4 regions of the Streptomyces sp. NPDC056144 genome follow, and region 2 is predicted to be linked to each of the others. Evidence: riboswitches for the same ligand, from Rfam matches in the RefSeq annotation. Region 2 holds a riboswitch; each other region holds the start of a gene.
What was found. A riboswitch is a leader RNA that binds a small molecule or an ion and turns the genes downstream of it on or off. The one in region 2 is predicted to bind cyclic di-AMP.

Region 1: linked by a shared signal. The riboswitch ahead of ACFC0Z_RS14635 (M23 family metallopeptidase) and the one ahead of ACFC0Z_RS04860 (transglycosylase SLT domain-containing protein) in region 2 are both predicted to bind cyclic di-AMP.
Region 3: linked by a shared signal. The riboswitch ahead of ACFC0Z_RS28310 (C40 family peptidase) and the one ahead of ACFC0Z_RS04860 (transglycosylase SLT domain-containing protein) in region 2 are both predicted to bind cyclic di-AMP.
Region 4: linked by a shared signal. The riboswitch ahead of ACFC0Z_RS21675 (M23 family metallopeptidase) and the one ahead of ACFC0Z_RS04860 (transglycosylase SLT domain-containing protein) in region 2 are both predicted to bind cyclic di-AMP.

The regions. Positions count from the first base shown of each region.
Region 1 covers NZ_JBHJVF010000004.1:126,692-131,417, forward strand. The annotation lists gene ACFC0Z_RS14625 (M16 family metallopeptidase) at 1-638, shown strand, start outside; gene ACFC0Z_RS14630 (M16 family metallopeptidase) at 665-2,032, shown strand; cyclic di-AMP (ydaO/yuaA leader) riboswitch at 2,246-2,407, shown strand; gene ACFC0Z_RS14635 (M23 family metallopeptidase) at 2,415-3,197, shown strand; gene ACFC0Z_RS14640 (GntR family transcriptional regulator) at 3,331-4,014, shown strand; gene ACFC0Z_RS14645 (HPr family phosphocarrier protein) at 4,158-4,439, opposite strand; gene ACFC0Z_RS14650 (GNAT family N-acetyltransferase) at 4,626-4,726, shown strand, end outside.
Region 2 covers NZ_JBHJVF010000001.1:1,142,653-1,147,378, forward strand. The annotation lists gene ACFC0Z_RS04850 (alpha/beta fold hydrolase) at 1-369, shown strand, start outside; gene ACFC0Z_RS04855 (alpha/beta family hydrolase) at 545-1,831, shown strand; gene ACFC0Z_RS04860 (transglycosylase SLT domain-containing protein) at 1,825-2,733, opposite strand; cyclic di-AMP (ydaO/yuaA leader) riboswitch at 2,738-2,923, opposite strand; gene ACFC0Z_RS04865 (hypothetical protein) at 3,240-3,839, shown strand; gene ACFC0Z_RS04870 (phosphocholine-specific phospholipase C) at 3,901-4,726, opposite strand, start outside.
Region 3 covers NZ_JBHJVF010000012.1:347-5,072, forward strand. The annotation lists gene ACFC0Z_RS28300 (ATP-dependent Clp protease proteolytic subunit) at 64-687, shown strand; gene ACFC0Z_RS28305 (hypothetical protein) at 695-1,000, shown strand; cyclic di-AMP (ydaO/yuaA leader) riboswitch at 1,325-1,521, shown strand; gene ACFC0Z_RS28310 (C40 family peptidase) at 1,525-2,001, shown strand; gene ACFC0Z_RS28315 (ATP-binding protein) at 2,119-2,556, opposite strand; gene ACFC0Z_RS28320 (8-amino-7-oxononanoate synthase) at 2,715-3,896, opposite strand; gene bioB (biotin synthase BioB) at 4,040-4,726, shown strand, end outside.
Region 4 covers NZ_JBHJVF010000006.1:486,949-491,674, reverse strand. The annotation lists gene ACFC0Z_RS21680 (aldo/keto reductase) at 6-950, opposite strand; gene ACFC0Z_RS21675 (M23 family metallopeptidase) at 1,009-2,247, opposite strand; cyclic di-AMP (ydaO/yuaA leader) riboswitch at 2,259-2,423, opposite strand; gene ACFC0Z_RS21670 (PP2C family protein-serine/threonine phosphatase) at 2,636-3,847, opposite strand; gene ACFC0Z_RS21665 (MDR family MFS transporter) at 3,938-4,726, opposite strand, start outside.

The sequences.
Region 1 (4,726 bases), on a different contig from region 2:
GCGAGCTGCCCGAGACCATCGGCGAGCAGCTCCGTGAGGTCGTCGAGGAGGAGGTCCCGGCCCGCGCGCTGATGGCCGCCTACCGCCTGCCGCACGACGGCACGCGCGCGTGCGACGCCGCCGACCTGGCCCTGACGGTCCTCGGCGGCGGCGAGTCCTCCCGGCTGCACAACCGCCTGGTCCGCCGCGACCGTACGGCGGTGGCCGCGGGCTTCGGCCTGCTGCGGCTCGCGGGGGCGCCCTCGCTGGGCTGGCTGGACGTCAAGACGTCCGGCGGCGTCGAGGTCCCGCAGATCGAGGCGGCCGTCGACGAGGAGCTCGCCCGCTTCGCCGCCGAGGGCCCCACGCCCGAGGAGATGGAGCGCGCGCAGGCGCAGCTGGAGCGCGAGTGGCTCGACCGGCTCGGCACGGTCGCGGGCCGCGCCGACGAACTGTGCCGGTTCGCCGTCCTGTTCGGCGACCCGCAGCTCGCCCTCACCGCCGTCGACCGGGTGCTCGACATCACCGCCGACGAGGTGCGCGAGGTCGCCGCGGCCAAGCTGCGCCCCGACAACCGCGCGGTGCTGGTCTACGAGCCGGTGGCCACCGAACAGAGCGACGAGGACGGCGCAGCCGAGGAAGAAGGAGCGGACCAGTGACCGACGCCGCCACGTCTTTGACGAGCATGGACTTCCACCCGCGGCCGACGCCCGGCGAGGCCAGGCCCTGGGCCTTCCCGGCCCCGGACCGCGGCAGCCTGCCCAACGGCCTGACGGTGCTGACCAGTCACCGCCCCGGCCAGCAGGTCGTCGCCGTGGAGATCTTCCTGCCGGCCCCGCTCGACGCGGAGCCCGCCGGTCTCGACGGCGTCGCCACGATCATGGCCCGCGCGCTCTCCGAGGGCACGGACAAGCACAGCGCCGAGGAGTTCGCGGCCGAGCTGGAGCGCTGCGGCGCGACGCTCGACGCGGGCGCCGACCACCCGGGCGTACGGGTCTCCCTGGAGGTCCCGGTCTCCCGGCTGCCCAAGGCGCTCGGGCTGCTCTCCGAGGCGCTCATCTCCCCGGCGTTCCCGGAGGAGGAGATCGAGCGGCTCGTCGCCAACCGGCTCGACGAGATCCCGCACGAGGCGGCCAACCCGGCGCGGCGCGCGGCCAAGCAGCTCTCCAAGGAGCTCTTCCCGGCCGAGTCGCGGCTGTCCCGGCCGCGCCAGGGCACCGAGGAGACCGTCAAGGCGATCGACGCCGCCGCGGTCCGCGCCTTCTACGAGGCCCACCTCCGGCCCAGCACCGCCACGGCAGTGATCGTCGGCGACCTGACCGGTGTCGACCTGGAGAAGCTCCTCGCCGAGACGCTGGGCGCCTGGACGGGCGGGCCCGGCGAGCCGCTGCCGATGCCGCCGATCACCGCCGACGACAGCGGACGGGTCGTCATCGTGGACCGGCCCGGCGCGGTCCAGACCCAGTTGCTGATCGGCCGGATCGGTCCGGACCGTCACGACAGCGCCTGGGCGGCGCAGGTCCTCGGCACGTACTGCCTGGGCGGCACGCTCACCTCCCGGCTCGACCGGGTCCTGCGCGAGGAGAAGGGCTACACGTACGGCGTGCGGGCCTTCGGGCAGGTGCTGCGTTCCGACGCCGAGGGGCGCGGTGCCTCGATGCTCGCGATCAGCGGCTCGGTCGACACCCCCAACACGGGTCCGGCACTTGACGACCTGTGGAAGGTGCTGCGGACCCTCGCCGCCGAGGGCCTCACCGACGGCGAGCGCGAGACCGCCGTGCAGAACCTCGTGGGCGTGGCCCCGCTCAAGTACGAGACGGCCGGCTCGGTCGCCGGGACGCTCGCCGACCAGGTCGAGCAGCACCTCCCGGACGACTACCAGGCCCGGTTGTACGCGCGTCTGGCCGAGACGGGCACGGTCGAGGCGACCGCCGCGGTGGTCAACGCCTTCCCGGTGGACCGGCTCGTCACCGTCCTCGTGGGCGACGCGGCGCGGATCGCGGAGCCGGTGCGCGCGCTCGGGATCGGCGAGGTCACGGTGGTGACGGGCTGACAGCTCGCTCGCCGGACGGCCAACGGAGGCCCCGACGCCCTGGTTTCGACCTGGTTCCGTCGGGGCCTTCCGTTATGTCCGAATAGGGAACAAGTCGACAGTATGACCTGTGGCATGTCTTACAAACAGGCGTGTCTGTTTGGTGCGGGGAAGACGGTCCGCATAGCGTCGGGACGGCTGTCCGGCAGTAGTACGTGCCGCACCCGCGGCGACGGACAGTCATCGCCGAGTCCCCGTCAGGCGCGAGCCTGGGGAGCCGGGGACCCACAGTCCCTGGGGTGAATCGGGCGCCTTCGTCACCGACGGAGGGGCTCGTAGGAGACCTTCCTGCTCCGAACCCGTCAGCTAACCCGGTAGGCGAGAAGGAAGGAAAGGAACAGCCTTGGCGTTCACCCGTGCCACCGGGAAGCATCGTGGGACGAGCCGGATGGCTCGCCGCAGCGCGGGGATAGCGGGCGTCGCGACGCTCGCGACCACCGGCGTCATCGGAACCCTCGCCTCCCCGGCACTCGCCGCCGACGGGAACAACCGCTCCGCCGAGGACACCGGCCTGACCCAGGTGGTCACCGAGGACTCCCTCGCGGACCGGATCAACGCCCAGGCCGCCGCCCAGGAGCAGGAGGCCTTCGAGGCCGTCGCCAAGGCGAAGGCCGAGGCCAAGGCCCGCGCCGAGGCCAAGCGCAAGGCGGAGGCCCGCGCCAAGGAGGTCCGCGAGGAGCGCGAGCGCGCCGCCCGCGAGGCCGAGCGCCGCCGCCTCGCCACCTTCCAGCTCCCCGTCGCCGGCTCGTACGTGAGCACCGGCTACAAGACCGGCGGCTCGCTCTGGTCCTCCGGCAGCCACTCCGGCATCGACTTCCACGCCGCCTACGGCAGCACCGTCGTCTCCGTCGGCTCCGGCACCGTCGTCGAGGCCGGCTGGGGCGGCGCGTACGGCAACAACATCGTCATCCAGATGAACGACGGCACGTACACCCAGTACGGGCACCTCTCGTCCATCGGGGTCTACGTCGGCCAGACCGTCGAGCCGGGCCAGCAGATAGGCATCTCAGGCTCGACCGGCAACTCGACCGGCCCGCACCTCCACTTCGAGGCCCGGACGGGTGCCGAGTACGGCTCGGACATCAACCCCATCACGTACCTCCGCGCCCGCGGCGTCAGCCTCTGACACCTCGCGCGTTCCGCGTCACGAAAGCCCCGGCTCGTACCGAGCCGGGGCTTTTTGAATTCACAGGGGGCATCGGAATTTCCGCTCCGCTGCAATAGAGTCGGACTCTCGCGGAAGAAAGCGGAGGTCGGTCATGCGCGTTCCCGCGCAATCGGTATGCACGGCGATCCGGGACGACATCGTCTCGGGCGTCTTCGAGCGGGGAGGTCGGCTGACCGAGGAACAGCTCGCCCGCCGCTACGGGGTCTCCCGTGTCCCGGTCCGCGAGGCCCTGCGCACCCTGGAGTCCGAGGGCTTCGTCGTCACCCGGCGGCACGCCGGCGCCCACGTCGCCGAACCCACCGTGCAGGAGGCGGCCGACCTCCTCGACATGCGGGCGCTGCTCGAACCGCTGGGCGCCGCCAGAGCCGCGCAGCGGCGTACGGAGGCGCACCTCAAGGTGCTGCGGGGCCTGGTCAGGCTGGGGCAGGAGCGGGCCAGGCGCGGCCAGGGCGAGGATCTGCGCGCGCTCGGGGCCTGGTTCCACGAGACGCTCGCGCAGGCCTCCGGCAGCCCCGCCCTGACGGCGCTGCTCACCCAGCTGCGGCACAAGATCGCCTGGATGTACGCGGTCGACCAGCCGGCCAAGCCGGTGGAGGCCTGGGCGGAGCACGGCGCGATCGTGGACGCGGTCGCGCGCGGCGACGCCGAACGGGCCAGGGCGCTGACCGCGCTGCACGCGGAACGCACGCTCGGGCTGCACCGGCTCAAAAAGCCGGAAGACGGCCGTGTGAGGGTTTCGCAACATGCCGTCAACACGGCGAGCGGTCGGAATTAACGTGTGCGCCGTATACAAAGAAGAGTGATCGGACCGCTATTCGCGCCGGTCTTTTCCTGCTGCCTGAAAACGGTGCCGTGAAATGCGAATGGCCCGGCCGCCGGAATTCCGGCGGCCGGGCCATTCGTCGTGCGAAGTCCGGATCAGACGGTCTCGGGGAGCTCGTCCAGACCCTCGGCGACCAGCTTCGCGAGGCGGTCGAGGGCGGTCTCGGCACCCTCGGCGTCGGAAGCGAGAACGATCTCCTCGCCGCCCTGCGCACCCAGGCCGAGCACCGCGAGCATGGACGCGGCGTTCACGGGGGTGCCCTCGGACTTGGCGATCGTCACCGGCACGCCGGAAGCCGTGGCGGCACGGACGAAGATGGACGCGGGGCGGGCGTGCAGGCCCTCGGCCCAGCCGACGTTGACGCGGCGCTCAGCCATGGTGTTGCCCTTCGAGTCTCAAGCGGGTTGTCTAGACCAGTCTCTCACGGGATGCGCGGTGCTCATGCCGACCTTCGGCCCGGATCGGACCGCCTTTCGGCCCTCCCCACCTTGCCCGTCGTCAGCCCGTCGCGCACGCGCGACGCGACCGATGCCGCCAAGCCGTACCGCCCTTAGGCTGACCTCATGCAGAGCGCCTCGGAGCAGTCGGAGCACGCCTATCCCGATCACTGGGAGGCCGACGTGGTGCTCCGGGACGGCGGCACCGCGCGGATCAGGCCCATCAC
Region 2 (4,726 bases):
GGCGCCGCCGAGTCCCCGGCGAACCGGCGCGCGATCATCGACACGACCACGGGCGGCAGATACGACGAAGCCTGGCTCGGCGCGCTCGTCGACCGGTCCGTCAGCCGTTCGTCGGCCACCGCCTTCCGGAGCTACCTCGACTCCTGGTCGGGCCCCGACTTCCACGAGCGCGTCCGTGACAACGCCACCCCCGTCCTCCTCGTCGTCGGCGCGCACGACCCCGCGCTCGGTGCCGAGGCGATGGAGGCGACCTGGCTGCGCTGGTACCCGAACGCCCGTCTGGAGGTGTTGAAGGACGCCGGTCACTACGCGCCCGAGGAGACCCCGCAGGCCCTCGCGGAGGCCATCGAAGCGTTCCTGGCGGCCTGAGAGCCTGCTCCTCGCCTGGGATTCGGCGGGCAAGGCCCGACACAGTCCGAGTGGCCGACGCGCGACTAGGCTGGAGGCACCGGCCGGGACGGGACGCACCCGCCTCTCCGGGACCTCGGACCCCCGGACCTCGCACCCCCGGATCCCGGCCGCGTCGGCGGAAGGGCGGCGGATCATGGAGTTCAGCGACCGGACCGACGCAGGGCGCCGGCTCGCCGAGCGCCTCGGGTATCTCAAGGGCCAGGACGTCGTCGTCCTCGGGCTCCCGCGCGGGGGCGTCCCGGTGGCCGCGCGGGTCGCCGAAGCCCTCGACGCGCCGCTCGACATCTGTCTCGTACGGAAACTGGGGGTGCCGTACCAGCCGGAACTGGCGATGGGCGCGCTCGGGGAGGGCGGCGTACGGGTCCTCAACGATCAGGTCCTGCGCGAGACGGGTGTCGACGACCGGGATCTCGCGGCGGTGGAGGAGCGCGAGCACGCCGAGCTGGAGGCACGGACCCGCCGCTACCGGGGCGACCGTCCGCCCGTGCCCCTGGAAGGCAGGACGGTGGTCGTGGTGGACGACGGGCTCGCCACCGGTGCCACCGCGCTCGCCGCCTGCCGGGTGGTCCGGGCCAAGGGCGCCGCGCGGATCGTCCTCGCCGTCCCGGTCGCGCCGCGCGGCTGGCACGCGCGCGTCGGAGGCGAGGCCGACGAGACCGTCAGCGTGAGCGAACCCGCCTTCTTCCACGCGATCGGGCAGTTCTACCGGGACTTCTCCCAGACCCGTGACGAGGAGGTCCTCGACTGCCTCGCCCGGAGCCGTGCCGCGCGCGGCCCCGTCGTGCGGGACACCGAGGTCCGGGTCCCGTCGGCGGGCGCCATCCTCGCGGGGCGGCTCGCCCTGCCCGACGAGGCGCTCGGCATCGTGCTGTTCGCCCACGGGAGCGGCAGCGGCCGGCACAGCCCCCGCAACCGCTCGGTGGCCGCTGCCCTCAACCGGGCCGGTCTCGGCACCCTCCTGTTCGACCTCCTGACGGAGCAGGAGGCGGCGGACCGGGCACGGGTCTTCGACACCCCGCTGCTCGCGGGCCGGCTCGCGGGCGCCACGGAGTGGCTGGCCGGACGCCCGGAGCGGGCCGGGCTGCCGCTGGGCTACTTCGGGGCGAGTACGGGCGCGGCGGCGGCGCTGTGGGCGGCGGCGGACGCCGGGGCGGACGTCGACGCCGTGGTCTCACGGGGCGGCAGGCCCGACCTCGCTGGGGAGCGGCTGGCGCGGGTGCGCGCCCCGACGCTCCTCGTGGTGGGAGGCCGGGACGCGCTCGTCCTGGACCTCAACCGGCGGGCGCAGGCGCTGCTGCGCTGTGAGAACCGGCTGACGGTCGTCGAGGGTGCCACGCACCTCTTCGAGGAACCCGGTGCCCTGGAGGAGGTGGCGGAGCTCGCCACCTCCTGGTTCACCGGGCACTTCCGGGATCAGTAGGCGCCGTTGACGTTGTCGATCGAGCCGTAGCGGTCTGCGGCGTAGTTGGAGGCGGCGGTGATGTTGGCGACCGGGTCGAACGGGTCCGTGGACGTGCCGGGCACGTGGTAGGCGTCGAAGGTCGGCTGGATCACCTGGAGCAGGCCCTTCGAGGGCGTGCCGGCGGCGGCGTTGGAGTCCCACAGGTTGATGGCCTGCGGGTTGCCGGAGGACTCGCGCATGACGTTGCGGAGGATGCCGTCGTAGGAGCCCGGGATGCCGTTGCGGGCCATGATGTCGAGCGACTCGCGGATCCAGCCGTCGAGGTTGTCGGCGTACGAGGTGGCGGCGGCGGGGGCGGCCTGGACGGCCTGCGCCGGGGCGGCCGCAGGCTCGGCCTGGACGGGGGCGGCCTGGACAGGAGCGGGCTGCGCGGGGGCCGCCTGCGCGGGGGCCGCGCGGTGTGCGGAGCGGTTGGCGCGGTCCGTCGTGGAGGCCTTCTTCGCCGGGGCGGAAACGACCTTCGCGGAATTCCGACGAAGCGTCAGTTCAAGGCCGGGGTGAATAAGTGACGGATTGTCACCCACGGCGGTCTTGTTCGCCCGGTAAAGGCTCTTCCAGCCGCCCTGGATTCCCTTCTTCTGCGCGATCAGGGAAAGCGAGTCACCGCTGACGACGGTGTACGTGCGAGAGGCGACCGGAGCGGCCGGGGCCTTGAGGGCGACCGGCGCCACGGAGGCCGGGGAGACGGCGGGAACGGCGGCGCGGGCGGCGATCTCCGGGGCTCCGGAGACGGGCGCGGCGCCGGCCGAGGCGGGGGCGATCAGCGGGAGGGCGAGGGCGACCCCACCCGTGCCGACCAGGGCGAGGCCCTGGGAGACGGGGCGGCGTCGGGGGCGGCGGTGCTTACCGTGTGCAGGCATGACGGGTTCCTCTCCGGCGCCTGCGAGGTGAGCTGTCGGGTTCGGACGGGAGGTGTCCGGCCGCGCGCACGCGGCTGCACCCCGAGCCGTCCCGGGAATCCGGTACGGCGTATTCGTGGGTCCCCCGCTCCTGCCGTCGGGTGAAAAGGGAGGTATTTCAAGCGGTGGCAGGATTAGGCGATCCGCTCGAATGGAGGTGACCGTAGGCCAGGAATACGCGGGACAACAAGGGGCGTGTGATCGGCGATGTGCGAAAAGCGGCTCGGAATTCACGGAATTCATGATCGACCGCCGCTTGCCGACGGGGAACTCCCGTGTGCCCCATGGCATGCGCGGATGTCGATCACCGCGACGCATTCCGAAACGTGAATCACGTCACGCCGCGTTCAATGTCCGAATATGCCGAATATGCGCGAGCCGTCCCGAGTTACCCCGAACGCACGGGTAAAAGTCGCAAATCGGGCATTCGTCGCCAAAGATGGTGCTACCCGACCGAGGAGTGCCGAATGCCGCCCGTCACCGCACCGCCCAGCCCCGACCTCGTCGACCGCGAGGCCGCCGCGCTCTACGACTCCGCCGCCTGGCAGCGGATCGTCGCCGACTGGACGGCCGACGGGCCGGTCGCTCCCGAGAAGGACTGGCGGAGCCTGCTGTCCGTCCCGGTCGACCGACTCGTGGCAGAGGCGCTCGACGCGCTGCCGCCCGCCCTCCCCGCCGACCGCCGCCTCCCGGGCCGCCTCGGCGCCGTCCTCCCGGACCGGCTGCACGCCTGGCGCCGCCTCGGCCGCGCCGACCTCCGCCCCTCGGTCCACCTCGGCTACGCCCGTCTCGTCCTCGTCGAATGGGGCTGGCAGAACGCCCCGTACAAGCTGCGCGACCGGCGCGGAGCCCGCTGCGTCTGCGGCGCGCTCCTCGCCGCCCACCGCCTCGGCCACGGCAGCGTCGACACGATGAACGAGGCGGCGGCCTGGGTGATGACGGAGCTCAGGTCGCGGGGCTGGAACGACCTCATCGGGCCGTGGAACCGCGCCCCCGGCCGTACGGCCGAGGACGCGGTGGCCCTCCTCGACGCCACCATCCGGCGAGCGGCCGACGCCGGTCGCTGAGGGCGCGCCGAGTGGGCTGCCGGGCGGGCTGTCGGTCCGCCGGGTGCCCGGCCGGCCCGGGTCACCCGGTGACGCTCGGCGCGCCCGTCTCGATGTGTCCGGTGTACCGGCGCGACCAGGTGCCGTCGATGTCGGCGAAGACCGTGAAGTCGTACCAGCCGTCGTTGTACGCGACCGCGTTGAAGAAGTCCTCGCGCGAGGAGTTCGCAGCCACCGTGTACGTCCACGGCCCGTCCGAGCGGTAGGCGTTGGAGCGGATCGTGAAGGTGACGGGTCCGGCCGACGAGTTGGTCATCCGGAACCACAGGGCCGTCTTGCCGGTCCCGGCCTCGGGCGCGAACCGGGCCGCGACCTCGACGGCCTTGCCCGCCTTCGACGCGTCGCCGATGAAGCGGCGCAGGAACCGGTTCGGGCCCATCATCGAGATGTCGTACTTCCCGGAGCCCGACCCGAGCCCGATGTTGAAGTAGTCGGAGGCCGTGCCGCCGGGGTCGACGGTGTACTGCCAGGCAGCGGTGTCCCGGTACTGGTGCGGGTGGATCGAGAAGTGGGCCGGCCGCTTGGCCTCCGCGCCCTGGTTCGTCATCGAGAACCAGGCCAGGATCTTGCCTGCGGCGCCGAACTCGAACCGGTCGAGGTTGCCGTTGACCTGGTACGGGACCGCGCGCGCGGGACGGGTACCGGGCTCCTGGGCGGGCAGGGCGTTGTTCTGCGGGGCGGGGTTCGGGAGCGGGCCGCAGGTGGCCTGCCCGATGACCTTCGCCGTCGACGGCAGGTCGGCGGGAACCCCGTACACCGGGTGCGCGAAGTCGAAGACCCCGGTGAGGTCGCCCGTGACCTTGCGCCGCCAGGCGCTGATGTTCGGGCAGGTGGCCGGGGTGCCGAGA
Region 3 (4,726 bases), on a different contig from region 2:
ATCTTACGGAATGTACGTCCTGTACATTTTCGACAGGTGCTCGACAGATGGAGGTGTGCACCCATGGACGCTCGCCACGTTCTGCCCGAGTTCACGGAGCGGACCGGCTTCGGAACACGGACCCTCGACCCGTACTCCAAGCTCCTCGACGCCCGGATCGTCTTCCTCGGCACGCCGATCGACGAGACCTCGTCCAACGACGTCATCGCCCAGCTCCTGTACCTGGACCACGCCGAGCCCGGCCGGGACATCGCGCTCTACATCAACTCCCCCGGCGGCTCGGTCACCGCCATGAGCGCCGTGTACGACACCATGTGGTCGCTCCACAGCGACGTGGAGACCACCTGCCTCGGCCAGGCCTGCGACACCGCCGCCGTCCTGCTCGCCGCCGGGACCCCGGGGAAGCGGCTGATCCTGCCCGGCGCCCGGGTCACCCTCCGGGAACCGGCGCTGGACGAGCCCGCCCAGGGGCAGCCGAGCGACCTCGGCATCGCGGCCGGCGAGCTGCTGCGGCAGCGCGGGCTGGTCGCGGGGATGCTCGCCGAGCACGCGGGCCGGGACCGGGAGCGGATCGACGCCGACCTCGCGCGGCTGACCGTCCTCGACGCCCCGGCGGCGGTCGCGTACGGCCCGGCGGACCACGTGGTGACGGGCCGCGGCGCCGTCGGCGGCGGGGCGGGGCGGTGAGGCTGCCGTGGTTCCGGAGCTCCCGCCGTTGCCGGCCCTGACCCGGGCCGAGGGTGAACTCGTCGACGCGTACCTCGAAGTCGTCGATCTCCTGGGGAGGATCAATCCATCCAGAGGTACACATACCTATGGGGCGCTGCGTGCCGCTCAGGCCCTGGTCGGGCGGGCGCAGGCCCTGCGCGAGGCGCTGACGCTCATGCATATGCGGGGCGAGAGCGAGGTGCACGCGGACACGTTGGCGCGGGCGCTACGGGTGTTGGACGGAGAGCGACGGGCCGGCCGGGTCACCGTCCCCCGGGATCGGGCGAGTTGACGTCAGGGCGTGTCGTGTCGAGGTCCGGACGGCCGACGGGCATCGCAGAATCGCTCCCCCATTCGGCGTAGTCATCGCTGCGTCACCGCACGGGAGTGAGTTGCGCAACCGATGTACGCATTTGGCGGAATCGAACGTTCCATCGCTGGTGCGCGGCTCGTCGGCCAAACATACAGAGATCACAAAGGCTGCTTGTCCACCCGTATGGAGCAGTCGTGATGAGCCTCACATAAGGTCGTTTCAGCTCGGAATTCGCCCATGTCGTAGGTCAAGATCCTCGACGACGACAAGCCCCCGCCGCCGCGGCGGGGCGGTCCGGGCGGACGCCGAGTCCTGCCGCTGCCCCGGATGACTGGTCGACAGGAGTGGTTCGGCAGGAGTGGAGGACCCAGGCAGTACGGGACGTACGCGCTGTTTCGACGGCGTGGTCGTCCCTTGGGGTGAAGCCGCGCGAGCGGCCGGGCATCTTCGCCTGCCCGAACCCGACAGGTCATCCTTCACAGGCGGCTGACGAAGGGTTGCGCATGACCGCGCAGATGCACGTCCCGTCCCTGCTGTCCCGGGCCGGAGCCGTCTCGGCTCTCACCCTCGCCGCCGTCGGCGGCACGCTGTTCGCACCAGGTGCGGCACCGGAGGCCCAGGCGGCAACGGCACACGCGAACAAGGCACTGAGCGTCGCGGCGGCCAAGAAGGGCTCGCCCTACCGATGGGGAGCCGTCGGACCCACCCGGTTCGACTGCTCCGGGCTCACGCTCTACGCGTACAAGAAGGCGGGCAAGTCGCTGCCCCGTACCGCGCAGCAGCAGTACAACAAGACCCGGCACATTTCCAAGGCCAGCAGGCAGAAGGGGGACCTGGTCTTCTTCCACTCCGGCGGAAGGGTCTACCACGTCGGCATCTACGCCGGCAGCGGCAAGATCTGGCACTCGCCCAAGACGGGCTCCTGGGTCAAGCTCGACAGAATCTGGTCGTCGAAAGTCTACTACGGCCGCGTCCGCTGATCCCTGAGCGGTAGCCCGTAGGACCGGGGGTGCGGTGGCGCCGCCGCACCCCCGCCTCCGGCGCGTACCCGTGAGACCCTGATCCGGCCTGATCCGGCCTGATCGGCAAGACGCCCCCTACACGCTCGCCGCCAGGGACGCCGTCCACGGCAGCGTGATCCACACCGTCTTGCCGCCCTCCTCCGTCGGAGTCACCGAGAGGCGGCCCCCGGCCTCCGCCGCCAGGACCCTGATGATGACCATGCCGCGGCCGTTGTCCTGCTGGACCGCCGCCGGCAGCCGCCGGGGCCAGCGCGGGTGGCTGTCGGTCACGCCGATGTGCAGCCGCTCCCCCCGTTCCAGCCTGAGGTCGACGGTGAACGTCGGCGACTGCCCGAAGGTGTGCTGGACCGCGTTGGTGGCCAGCTCCGAGACGATCAGCCGGATCGAGTCCGCGCTCTCCGCGCCGTCGTCGAGCCCCCAGTCGCCGAGCACCTCCGCGACGTACTGCCGTGCCGTGCGCACCGAGGCCGGATCGCTCGGCAGCGTGACGGATGCTTCCTGATGGTCTGCCATGGCGACGCTGTCCCTTTCCCACCCGGGACATCGCCCGGGACCCGCTTCGCGCCCGGATTGCGCTTCGCGTCAGAGTGCCACCGATGGTGCCGCCCCGAGCGGTGTTCCACCACGATATGTACGCATCTATCGCCCGAAGCGGTGAACTCCGTGACGGTTCAACGCTCTTGGGGTGCCGTCCGCAGGATCGTCGCGACCGCCCCCCGGATCTCCGCGTCCGTCAGGTCCGCGCGGGCCGTGAGCCGCAGCCGCGAGATGCCGTCCGGGACGGACGGGGGCCGGAAGCACCCGACGGCCAGGCCCTGTTCCCGGCAGTCCGCCGCCCACCGCAGCGCCGCCTCGGGCGAGGGCGCGCGGACCGAGACGACGGCCGCGTCCGGGCGCGCGGCGGTGAGACCGGCCGCCGTGAGGAGCTCGTACAGCGTGGTGGCCACGGTCCCGGCCCGTGCGGCGAGCGCCGGTTCGGCGGCGATCAGGCGGAGGCTCGCGAGCGCGCCGCCGACGGCCGCCGGGGCGAGGCCGGTGTCGAAGATGAAGGTGCGCGCCGCGTTGACGAGGTGTTCGATGACCCGGGCCGGGCCGAGGACGGCGCCGCCCTGGCTGCCGAGGGACTTGGAGAGGGTGAGGGTGGCGACGACGTCCTCGTCGCCCGCGAGGCCGGCCTCGTACAGCGCTCCGCGTCCGCCCTCGCCGAGGACGCCGAAGCCGTGGGCGTCGTCGACGACGAGCCCGGCGCCGTGCGCGCGGCAGGCGTCGGCGAGCCCGGTCAGCGGGGCCTTGTCGCCGTCGACGGAGAAGACGGAGTCGCTGACGACGAGGGCGCGGCGCCCGGGGTGGGCGTCGAGGGTCTTGGCGACGGCTTCGGGGTCGGCGTGCGGCACGACGGCGGCCTCGGCGCGGGCCAGGCGGCAGCCGTCCACGATCGAGGCGTGGTTGGAGGTGTCCGAGACGATCAGGGAGCCGGGGCCGCCGAGCGCGGTGAGCGCGGCGAGGTTGGCGGCGTAGCCGGAGGAGAAGACGAGGGCCGCCTCGAAGCCGGTGAACGCGGCGAGTTCGCGCTCCAGGAGCGTGTGCAGCTCGGTGGTGCCGGTGACGAGCCGGGAGCCGGTGGCACCGGCGCCCCAGCGCCGCGCCGCGTCGGCCGCCGCCTCGGTGACCTCCGGGCGGCGGGTGAGGCCGAGGTAGTCGTTGCTCGCCAGGTCGAGGAGGTCCGAGTCGGCGGGCCGGGGCCGCAGCGTCCGGACGAGTCCGGCCTCCGCCCTGCGGCGCGCCTCCGCGTCGGTCCAGTCGAAAGCGGTCCGGCGCGGGCCCTCGGCCCGGGCGTCGTCGGCCAGTGGCATGCGGCGATCCTTTTGTAGGCAGCGCACAGACCCTAACCGCAGGACGCCGGGGCCGGGATGTGGTCATCCACACACCTCGTTCCGGACCGTTTGTTCGGTTCCTCCTTGGCCAGGGGGCGGGCGGTAGGCAAGGATCAACCCTTATGGACCTGCTGAACACGCTGGTGGAGAAGGGGCTTCGGCGCGAGCTGCCGACCCGTGAAGAAGCGCTCGCCGTCCTGGCGACCTCCGACGACGAACTGCTCGATGTGGTGGCGGCCGCCGGGAAGGTGCGCCGTCAGTGGTTCGGGCGGCGCGTGAAGCTCAACTACCTGGTCAACCTGAAGTCGGGCCTGTGCCCCGAGGACTGCTCGTACTGCTCGCAGCGGCTCGGCTCCAAGGCCGAGATCCTGAAGTACACGTGGCTGAAGCCGGACGAGGCCTCCCAGGCCGCCGCCGCGGGTGTCGCGGGCGGCGCCAAGCGCGTCTGTCTGGTCGCGAGCGGGCGCGGTCCGACGGACCGGGACGTCGAGCGCGTCGGCAGGACCATCGAGGCGATCAAGGAGCAGAACGAGGGCGTCGAGGTGTGCGCCTGCCTCGGTCTGCTCTCCGACGGCCAGGCGGAGCGGCTCAAGGACGCCGGCGCCGACGCGTACAACCACAACCTCAACACGTCCGAGTCGACGTACGGGGCCATCACCAAGACCCACACCTACGCGGACCGGGTCGACACCGTGCAGAAGGCGCACGCGGCCGGCCTGTCGGCCTGCTCCGGTCTGATCGCGGGCATGGGCGAGACCGACGAGGACCTCGTCGACGTCGTGTACGCGCTCCGCGAGCTCGACTCGGAC
Region 4 (4,726 bases), on a different contig from region 2:
CCCGGTCAGGCGGAGGCCTTCGTCAGGAGGGCGAGCTCCGCTTCGGTGAGCGTCAGGTCCGCCGACGCCACCAGTGCCGGCAGCTGCTCGACCGTGCGCGCCGAGGCGATCGGGGCCGCGACCGTCGGCTGGGCCGCGAGCCAGGCCAGGGCGACCGTGGCGACCTCGGCCTCGTGCGCCGCCGCGACCTCGTCGAGCGCGGACAGCACGGCCTGGCCGCGGTCCGTGGCGAGGTGCTGGGCGGCGCCGTCGGCGCGGACGCTGTCGACCGTGGCGCCCGGGCGGTACTTGCCGGTGAGGAAGCCGGAGGCGAGACCGAAGTACGGCACGGAGGACAGTCCGGCCTCCGCGACGGTGTCGAGCAGCGGGCCCTCGTACGTCTCGCGCGACACGAGGTTGTAGTGCGGCTGGAGCGCCACGTACCGGGCGAGGCCCTCGGCCTCCGCGAAGTCGAGGGAGGCGCGCAGCCGCTCCGGGGAGATGTTGGAGGCGGCGACGGCCCGCACCTTGCCGTCCTTCACGAGCTGGTCGAGCGCGGTGACGATCTCCTCGACCGGGACCGTCTCGTCGTCGAAGTGCGTGTAGTAGAGGTCGATGTGGTCGGTGCCGAGGCGGCGGAGCGACTCCTCGACGGCGCCCTTGATCGTGGTGGCGGCGAGGCCCTTGTAGCGGGGGTGGGCGCCGACCTTGGTCGCGATGACGAGGTCGTCGCGGTTGCCGCGGGAGGCCAGCCAGCGGCCGATGACCGCCTCGGACTCGCCGCCCTCGTGGCCCTCGGCCCAGGAGGAGTACATGTCGGCGGTGTCGACGAAGTTGCCGCCGGCGGCGACGTACGCGTCGAGGACGGCGAAGGACTCGGCCTCGTCTGAGGTCCAGCCGAAGACGTTGCCGCCGAGGGCGAGCGGGAAGACGTGGAGGTCGGAAGCGCCCAGCGGGCGGAGAGTCGTCATGGTGTGATCAACTGCCCGCGCCGCCGGGGCTATTCCGTACGGGGAGAGGAGCCTCGGCTCAGATCGTCAGGCCCTTGGAGCGGAGCCAGGCCGCCGGGTCGATGCCGTCGCCGCCCGCCGTGTGGACCTCCATGTGGAGGTGGGCGCCGGTGACGTTGCCGGTGGCGCCGACGCGGCCGATCGTCTCGCCGGTGCCCACCGTCTGCCCCGCGCTGACCAGCATCGACGAGAGGTGGCAGTACCAGACCTCGGTGCCGTCCTCCAGCTCCAGGACGATCCGGTAGCCGTACGAGCCGGACCACGCGGCCGACTTCACGGTGGCCCCGTGGACCGCCTTCAGCGGCGTGCCCGTGGGCGCGGCGAAGTCGAGGCCGGTGTGGTAGCCGGAGGACCACATGGAGCCGGACTGCATGTAGGTGGCGGTGAGGCTGTACGAGGAGAGGGGCAGCGAGTAGCTGGCGGCGAGCTGCGCCAGGCGGGCGGCCTCCGCCTTCTCCGCCGCGATCCGCTCGGCCTCGGCCTTCTCGGCGGCGATCCGCTCGGCCTCCGCCTTGGCCTCCGCTTCGGCCTTGGCCTTGGCCTTGGCTTCCGCCTCCGCCTCGGCCGCCGCGGCTTCCGTCGCCGCCTTCTCGGCCGCGAGGCGCTCGGCCTCGGCCTTCTCGGCCGCGTCGGCCTCGGCCTGCTGCTGCTCGGCCTGCTGGAGGATGCGGGTGCGCAGGATCTCGCCCGCGTCGACGGTGCCGGCCGTGGGCTGCGCGGGCGGGGTGAAGGTGGCGGCGGTGGCGACGTTCGCGGTGGCCGCGCCGGCCCGGGCGGCCGTGTCGGCGTCCGAGGCGGGGCCGGCGGCGGTGCGCTCGGCGGCCGGGGTGACGTAGGTGGCGGCGGTGAGCGGGTTCGCGTTGCCGGTCGCGCCGGTGGAGTTCCCGGAGCCGTTCGAGCCGTTCGAGCCGCTCTTGCCCTGCTCGTCGTCGGCGAAGAACTCTCCGACGCCGGGGAGGTCCTCGGCTTCCGGGAGGTGCAGGTCCGGCAGGTCGGGGAGGGCTATCGAGACCGGGGGCTTGTCCTGCGCGGTGGCGAGGCCGCCCGCGCCGACGGCGGCGATCACGCCGACGCCGAGGACGGTGGAGGAGCGGGCGAAGTTGGAGCGCTGCTTGACGACGCGGTGCCGGCCGCCGGAGCGGCTCTCGGCGCGGAGGGATCCCTCGGTGGGGTTCCACTCGGTGTCCGGGGCGGCGGGACCCGCACCACCACCGAAGGCGTCGAAGGGGACTTCGGGTGCGGGAGTGTTGGACGCCACGGGGGCGCGCTCCTTTCCTTCCTTCTCGCCTACCGGGTTAGCTGACGGGTTCGGAGCAGGAAGGTCTCCTACGGGCCCGGTCGCACGGGTGCGTGTTCCGCACGGGTGCGAATGGGCTCGATTCACCCCAAGTGGTGGTTCCCCGGTTCCCTTTCGGGATTCGGCGCGTGCGCACGGTGCCGTCTCTTGCGACGGCTGGGACGACCGCGCTGCGTTATCGAACGTTAATAGACACGGGGTCCCGATTCCAAGCCGTTCCGGGTGATCGTTCATTGAATTAGTGGGGTATCGCCCGAGTTGACCCCCCTTCAGAAAGGGGATCCCCGCCCGGCTCCACACCTCCGCGATCTGACGGTATGTCAATTGTTATCGCAGTGACACCCTTCGACTACCCATGGTCACCGGGCGGGACCACCGGCATCGTCCGCCGCCGCTCCGGCTGCCCCGTCGCCGGGCGGCTCAGCGCGAGCAGCGCCATGTCGTCCGTCGACTCGCCGCCCGTGTGGAGCCGTACGTCGTCCACGAGCGCGTCGAGCAGCTCCTCCGGCCCCGGGAAGATCCGCCCCGCGAGCCGCCGCGCCGGGTCGTAGAAGACGCCCTCCGCGTTCCGCGCCTCCGAGAGCCCGTCCGTGTAGAAGAGGAGCGTCGCGCCCCGGGGGTACGGGTGCTCCTCGGACCGGTCCGGCCAGGCCGCCAGTTCGCCCATGCCGAGCGGCAGCGCCGGCTCCGCCGGATCCAGGACGTCCAGGCTCCCGTCCACGTACAGGAGCAGCGGCGGCGGATGGCCACGGTTGACGATGCGTACGGTCGCACCCTCTCCCGACGGGCCCTCCGTCTTCGGGATCTCGGCGAGGACCGCCGTCGTGAACCCCTCGAAGGCGTCGAGCCCGTCCCTCCGGGTGCCCTCGCGGGTCAGCGCCCGCTCCAGCCGGAGCGCGACGCCCTCCAGGCTCCGTTCCTGCTCGGCCGCCTCGCGGAACGCGCCGATGACGACGGCCACGGCCTCGACCGCGTCCATGCCCTTGCCCCGGACGTCACCGACGACGAGCCGCACCCCGTGCGGGGTGTCCTGGACGGCGAACAGGTCGCCGCCGATGAACGCGTCCGCCTGCGCCGCCTCGTACCGGGCCGCGCACTGGAGCCCGCCGATCCGCTCGGCGGGCGCGGGGAGCACCGCCTTCTGCGCGGTCTCCGCGATGACCCGCGCGGACGCGAGCCGTTCGCCGCTGAGGCGCACGACCCGGTTGATGAGCATCGCGAGCGCCGAGACGGTGAGGACCGTCAGGGTCTCGGTCAGCGAGGGGATCTCGTCGGCGGTGCCGTTGTAGAGGTGCAGGCCGACGGAGGCGAGGACGGCGGCGATGCCGGTGAGCAGGGTCGTGAGCGTCGAGAAGAAGGGCGCGGCGATCAGCGGGGCGGCGGAGAAGAGCGGGGCGGCGGTGTACGTGGGCGGGGTCATCACGTCGAAGACGACCCCGCCCACGATGATCAGCGGGGGCAGCGCGCGGAGGAAGCGCCGGGCGCCGCCGTACGGGCGGCCGTCCTTGCCGCCGTCCGTACGGAGCCAACCGCCGCCCGCCGGTCCTTGGGGGTGCCCCACCTGTGCTCTCCTGCCCGGTGTCGTACCGCGTCCTCCCAGGGTGGCCGCCGCCGCACCCGGCGGCGACCTCCGCGCGGCCGACTGGGCGTACTACCCGGCGAGCCGCGCGTCCCGGGGGCGTCCGTCCCCGAGGCGCCCGCCCCGGGCGAGGAGCGCCAGCGCCCCCGCGCACCCCAGGCCGACCGCGCACAGCGCGAGCCACGGCGCCGCGGACCAGCCGGTGACGTCGAGCAGCGCGCCCGTCCCCAGGTTCCCGAGGGTGATGCCGATCCCGCAGACCGTGTTGTAGAGCCCGTAATGGGTGGCCACCCAGCGGCCCCGGGCGAGGGCGACGACCGTGTCCATCTCGTACGGGTAGAGCACCGCGTTCGCCACGGCCAGGACCGCCGCGCACAGCAGCAGCCCCACCGCGCCCCGCCCCAGCGCCGCCGGGACGAGGAACGCCCCGCCCATCAGGGCGAGCCCGAGGACGAGACACCGCTCGCGGCTCAGCCGGCGGCGGCACCAGGCCGTGATCCGCAGCTGGCCGGCGAGCGCGACCAGCGCGGAGACGACGAAGAGGGCGGTGGTGAGCCAGACGCCACCGCCGGCCGTGTCCCCGGCGGCGAGCGGCAGCGCCAGGTAGACCTGGAAGGACAGGACGTACGAGCCGGTCATCGCGAGCGAGAACAGCCAGAAGGTGCGGTGGGAGAGGACCGTACGGAACTGCCCCCGCCCGTCCGGCGCCGACCGCGGCTCAGGGGCGCTCCGCACGGGCATGAACCGCAGCTGTACGAGGGTGAGCCCGGCGAACAGCACCGCCGCGACCAGACACGTCAGCCGGAACGACACCCCTGTCAGGGCGACCCCGACGAGCGGCCCGAGCAGAATGCCCGCCTG